DNA from 2 places in the Ectopseudomonas toyotomiensis genome. Region 2 is predicted to be linked to the other one. Evidence: predicted binding sites of a transcription regulator. Region 2 holds the regulator's gene; the other holds the start of a gene.

The links. The regulator sigma-54, encoded in region 2, starts transcription at its own class of promoters, with help from an activator protein. The targets are predictions, from matches to a motif close to ANTGGCATNNANNTTGCTNT.
Region 1: the regulator sigma-54 is predicted to act here: its motif matches at 1,670-1,689, upstream of JWV26_RS01175 (flagellar basal body rod protein FlgF).

What each region holds. Positions count from the first base shown of each region.
Region 1 is NZ_CP070505.1:252,714-255,919, reverse strand. Features, by position in the region: gene flgD (flagellar hook assembly protein FlgD) at 1-116, shown strand, start outside; gene flgE (flagellar hook protein FlgE) at 153-1,523, shown strand; gene JWV26_RS01175 (flagellar basal body rod protein FlgF) at 1,737-2,477, shown strand; gene flgG (flagellar basal-body rod protein FlgG) at 2,524-3,206, shown strand, end outside.
Region 2 is NZ_CP070505.1:3,353,854-3,357,059, reverse strand. Features, by position in the region: gene lptB (LPS export ABC transporter ATP-binding protein) at 1-484, shown strand, start outside; gene JWV26_RS15335 (RNA polymerase factor sigma-54) at 621-2,114, shown strand; gene hpf (ribosome hibernation-promoting factor, HPF/YfiA family) at 2,214-2,522, shown strand; gene ptsN (PTS IIA-like nitrogen regulatory protein PtsN) at 2,535-2,999, shown strand; gene rapZ (RNase adapter RapZ) at 3,002-3,206, shown strand, end outside.

The sequences.
Region 1 (3,206 bases), 2.1 Mb from region 2:
ACACCCTGCTGCCGGCTAACGTCGACAGCGTCACCCTGGGCGGCAGTGAGCTGATGCTCAACCTCGCCGGCCTGGGCAGTGTTCCGCTTTCTCAAGTGCAGGTCATCGGCCAATAACTATTGCCGCCGGCAGTTCCGGCAAAGGAGTCTTCCATGTCGTTCAATATTGGTCTCAGCGGCCTGCGTGCCGCGACCAGCGACCTCAACGTCACCGGCAACAACATCGCCAACGCCGGTACTGCGGGTTTCAAGCAATCGCGAGCCGAGTTCGCCGATGTCTATGCCGCTTCCGTTCTGGGTACCGGCAGGAATGCGCAGGGCAGTGGTGTACTACTGGCAGACGTGTCGCAGCTGTTCAACCAGGGCAACGTCAACTACACGAACAATGCTCTGGATCTGGCCATCAATGGCAACGGCTTCTTTATGACCAGCAACAACGGTGAGATTGGCTATACCCGCGCCGGTTACTTCGGTACGGATCGTGATGGTTACATGGTCAACAACTTCGGTTACCGCCTACAAGGTTATGCGGCTGATGACAGCGGCAATATCCTGCCGGTGCAGTCTGATTTGCGCATCAACGCAGGTCAGCAGGAGCCCAGGGCGACCACCAGTGTTACCCAGCGCCTCAACCTGAACTCCAATGCGGTACGGCCCGCTAACGCGGGAACCATGGCGGCACCGACCTTCGACCCGAGCGATTCGAAGTCCTTCAACTGGTCCACTTCGACCAATATCTACGATTCGCAGGGCAATGCTCACGTGATGAGCCAATACTTCGTCAAGAACGAAGCGCCGGCCAACAACGGCTGGGTGATGCATGTGCTGATCGATGGAGTCAATCCGCGCGACCCATCCAGTACTCAACCATTCAGCTATGCGGTGAACTTCGATGCTGCCGGACAACTGGCGACGCCGGCATTCACCCCGCTGGCCAGCACGCCGGCCAACCCAGCCCTTGATGCGCCGGCCATTCCGGCGGGTACGCCCAATGGCATCTTCGCTCTGGCGGATACCGACTGGGTGCCTGCCGAGGAGGATCCGGGCAATCCGGGAACTTTGGTACCTAACGGTGCTGACAGTGAGGCGTTCACCTTCGACATGCGCGGCTCGAGCCAGTACGCCGCATCCTTTGGTGTCAACGCCGTCAGTCAGGACGGCTACACCACGGGCCAGCTGGCTGGTGTCGAGATCGATGACACCGGGGTGATCTTCGCCCGTTACACCAACGGCCAGTCCAAGGTGCAAGGGCAGGTGCTGCTGGCGAACTTCGCCAACGTCCAGGGGCTCACTCCGGTAGGCAAGACGGCGTGGGCGCAGTCGTTCGAATCCGGTGAGCCGGTGATTGGCACGCCGCGCAGCAGTACCCTGGGTGCTCTGCAGGCGGGTGCGCTGGAAGACTCCAACGTCGAGCTGTCGGATCAATTGGTGAACCTGATCGTGGCGCAGCGCAACTACCAGGCCAACGCCAAGACCATCGAAACCGAAAGCGCCATTACTCAGACCATCATCAACCTGCGTTGATGGGCTGGGGTTGAAGCAAAGCGGCAAACCTGGCTTGCCGCTTTTGCCGTTTCAGGGCCGGCAAAACCCCGCCGCCGGCTTTTCTTTATGATCCTGACTTATCTGTAAAGTCATTTTAAATCAGTATCTTGCATTTATTTTTCGAGGCTGGCACGACGCTTGCTGTAGTCATTGCAAAGAGCCAAGGGCCTGTCGCCCACTCGGAGAATTACCATGGACAAGATGCTGTACGTCTCCATGACCGGAGCGCAGAACAACACACTGGCTCTGCGCGCCCACGCCAATAACCTGGCGAACGTTTCTACCTCGGGTTTTCGTCGCGATTTCGAGCAGGCGCGCTCCATGCCGCTATTCGGTGAGAGCTATCCGGCACGTGTATTCGCCATGAGCGAGCGTCCGGCTACGGATTTTCGTCCGGGCTCGTTGCAGGAAACCGGTCGTGATCTTGATGTTGCCATTGGCGGCAAGGGCTGGATCGCCGTGCAGGCGCCCGATGGTGGCGAGGCCTACGTACGTACTGCCAGCCTGAATATCGATGCCCTGGGCGTGCTGCGTACCGGCAATGGTTTGCCGGTCATGGGCAATGCCGGGCCGATTGCCGTGCCGCCGGAGCAGAAGGTGGAGATTGGCCAGGACGGCACCATCAGTATTCGTGCGCTTGGTGAAGATCCCAACGTATTGGCTGAAGTCGACCGTATCAAGCTGGTCAACCCTGATCCGAAAAGCATGGAGAAGGGCACCGATGGCCTGATCCGCGTCAAGGGCCAGCCCGAGATAGAGGCCGATGCGACCGTTCAGGTGACGTCGGGTTTCCTCGAGGCGAGCAACGTCAACGCCGTTGAAGAGATGACCGCCATCCTCTCCCTGTCCCGTCAGTTCGAGCTGTCGGTGAAGATGATGCGCACCGCCGAGGACAACTCGTCGGCCATGGCGCGGGTTTTGCAAATTAGCTAATTACCAGCACGCGGCGCCGTAAAACCGGCGCCCGAGGAGAATCGATATGCTTCCGGCACTGTGGGTCAGCAAGACCGGTTTGTCCGCTCAGGACATGAACCTGACCACCATTTCCAACAACCTGGCCAACGTGGCGACCACCGGCTTCAAGCGTGATCGCGCCGAGTTCGAGGATCTGCTCTATCAGATCCGTCGTCAGCCAGGTGGCCAGTCCAGCCAGGACAGCGAGTTGCCCTCAGGTTTGCAGCTCGGCACCGGTGTGCGCGTGGTGGGTACGCAGAAGATCTTCACCGCCGGCAGCCTGCAAACGACCGAGCAGCCGCTGGACATGGCAGTCAATGGCCGTGGTTTCTTCCAGATCCTGCAGCCCGATGGCACCGTTTCCTATACCCGTGATGGTAGCTTTCACCTGAATTCCGATGGGCAGATCGTCACCTCCCAAGGCTTTGCACTTGAGCCGGCGATCGTCCTGCCGAACGAAGTGCGCACCTTCACCGTCGGTGAGGATGGCACTGTCTCGGTGACCACCACCGGCAATCCGCAGCCGCAGATCATCGGCAATATCCAGCTGGCCGACTTCGTCAACCCTGCTGGCCTGGAAGCCATCGGTAACAACCTGTTCCTGGAGACCGGTTCCAGTGGCGCGCCGCAGGTGGGAAACCCGGGCCTCAATGGCCTTGGCACCACGCTGCAGAACACCCTGGAAAACTCCAACGTCAGCGTGGTGGA
Region 2 (3,206 bases):
TTACCTGCCGCAGGAAGCCTCTATCTTCCGCAAGCTGTCGGTGACCGACAACATCATGGCCATCCTGGAAACGCGCAAGGACCTGGACCGCGCCGGGCGTCAGGCGGAACTGGAAAGCCTGCTGCAGGAATTCCATATCCACCATATCGCCGACAGCCTCGGCATGAGCCTGTCCGGCGGTGAAAGACGCCGCGTGGAGATTGCACGGGCTCTGGCGACCAACCCCAAGTTCATCCTGCTCGACGAACCCTTTGCCGGGGTGGACCCGATCTCGGTGGGCGATATCAAGCAAATCATCCATCACCTCAAGACCAAGGGCATCGGCATCCTGATCACCGATCACAACGTGCGCGAAACCCTGGATATCTGCGAGACCGCTTACATCGTCAACGATGGGCAGCTGATCGCCGAAGGTAACGCCGAGACCATCCTCGCCAACCAGACGGTGAAAGAGGTATATCTGGGCCACGAATTCCGCCTGTAGGTCGCCCACTATTTCGCTACAGAAATATTGCAACCCCTAGGCAAAAACGAGAAATTCAGGCATATAATTTGCTTCCTGGCGGCGCTTCGGCGCCCTGATGTGGAAGGCGTAACTCGCCAGTAAATTAAGGTCTGCAATGAAACCATCGCTAGTCCTCAAGATGGGCCAGCAGCTGACGATGACCCCGCAGCTGCAACAGGCTATCCGCCTCCTCCAACTGTCTACCCTGGACCTGCAACAGGAAATCCAGGAGGCACTGGAATCCAATCCCATGCTCGAGCGCCAGGAAGACGGCGACGACTTCGACAACAGCGATCCGATGGCTGATGGCGCCGAAAGCGCCACCCCGACTCCGAGCAAGGAAGAGAGCTACCAGGAAACCGCCCCTACGGTGGACAACCTGGAAGAAGGCGAGTGGGGCGAGCGCATTCCCAACGAGTTGCCAGTCGACACGGCCTGGGAAGACATCTACCAGACCAGCGCCAGCAGCCTGCCCAGCAACGATGATGACGAGTGGGACTTCACCACCCGCACGTCCAGCGGCGAGAGCCTGCACAGCCACCTGCTGTGGCAACTGAACCTGGCGCCCATGTCGGACAAAGACCGGCTGATCGCCGCCACCCTGATCGACTGCATCAACAACGACGGTTACCTCGAAGAAACACTCGAGGAAGTGACCGAATCCTTCGACCCCGAGCTGGATGTCGAACTGGACGAAGTGGAAGTGGTACTGCACCGCATCCAGCAGTTCGAACCGGCGGGTATCGGCGCCCGCGACCTGCGCGAATGCCTGCTGCTGCAACTGCGCCAGCTGCCTGCCGGCACAGCCTGGCTGAGCGAGACCCAGCGCGTGGTCGGCGACTATCTGGAGCTGCTCGGCAGCCGCGATTACGCCCAGCTGATGCGCCGCACCAAGCTCAAGGAAGACGAACTGCGCCAAGTCATCGACCTGATCCAGCGCCTCAATCCACGCCCGGGTTCGCAGATCGAATCCAGCGAGCCGGAATATGTCGTGCCTGACGTGATCGTGCGCAAGCACAACGAACGCTGGCTGGTGGAACTGAACCAGGAGGCAATGCCGCGTCTGAGGGTCAACCCGCAGTACGCCGGCTTCGTCAAACGCGCCGACTCCAGTGCTGATAACACCTTCATGCGCAATCAGCTGCAGGAGGCACGCTGGTTCATCAAGAGCCTGCAGAGCCGTAACGAAACGCTGATGAAAGTGGCCACGCAGATCGTTGAGCACCAGCGCGGCTTCCTCGACTACGGCGACGAGGCGATGAAGCCCCTGGTGCTGCACGACATCGCCGAAGCGGTGGGTATGCACGAGTCGACGATTTCACGCGTTACCACGCAGAAATTTATGCACACCCCACGTGGCATTTACGAGCTGAAATATTTCTTCTCCAGCCACGTCAGCACCTCCGAAGGCGGCGAATGCTCGTCCACCGCGATCCGCGCGATCATCAAAAAACTGGTTGCAGCAGAAAACGCGAAAAAGCCGTTGAGCGACAGCAAGATCGCTGGTTTACTGGAGGCACAAGGCATCCAAGTCGCCCGTCGGACGGTCGCCAAGTATCGCGAGTCCCTCGGCATAGCGCCCTCCAGTGAGCGCAAGCGACTGATGTAGGCCAGATCGACTGAAGGCCTCAGGCCTTCAGGCCAACGTGTTCCGGCGGCGGGTCGAACCAGACCCGTCTCTTACACAAGGCAACAAGGAGAAAGCGGTATGCAAGTCAACATCAGTGGACATCAGCTGGATGTGACCGACGCCCTGCGTGACTATATCGGCGAGAAACTGGGCCGACTGGAACGCCACTTCGACAAGATCACCAACGTACAGGTGACCATGGAGGTCGAAAAACTCAAGCAGAAGATCGAAGCCACCCTGCACATCGCCGGCGGCGAAGTCGTCGCCAACGCCGAACACCAGGATATGTACGCTGCCATCGACCTGTTGGCCGATAAACTCGACCGTCAACTCATCAAGCACAAGGAAAAGCAGCTCGAACGCCTGCAAGGCGCCACGGCCCGCTAACATTCCCTATCCATGATCCGACTTGAAAATATCCTGACCCCCGGCCGTTCCCTGGTGAACGTGCCGGGCGGCAGCAAGAAACGCGTGCTCGAACAGATCGCCAACCTGGTTGCGCGCGATCTGCCCGACCTGGATGCCCAGGACATATTCGAAAGCCTCATCGCCCGCGAGAAGCTCGGCTCTACCGGCTTCGGCAACGGCATTGCCATTCCCCACTGCCGCCTGGCTGGCTGCAGTGCCCCGATCAGTGCAGTCCTGCACCTGGAGACGGCAGTCGATTTCGACGCCATCGACGGCGTGCCGGTCGATCTGCTGTTCGTGCTTCTGGTGCCGGAGGCGGCCACCGATGCCCACCTCGAACTGCTGCGCCAGATCGCCAGCATGCTCGATCGCCAGGATGTACGTGAACGTCTGCGCCAGGCCAACAGCGGCGAAGATCTCTATCAGGTCGTCGTGGACATTCAGAACGGTCAATAAACATGCGCCTGATCATCGTCAGCGGTCGCTCGGGCTCGGGCAAGAGCACCGCCCTCGATGTACTTGAGGACAACGGCTTCTACTGCATCGACAACCTGCCGGCCGGCCTGCTGCCGGATCTTGCCGAGCGTTTCCTGCCGCATAGCGACATGCTGCTGCCACAGGTGGCGGTCTCCATCGATGCGCGCAACCTGCTGAGCCAGCTCC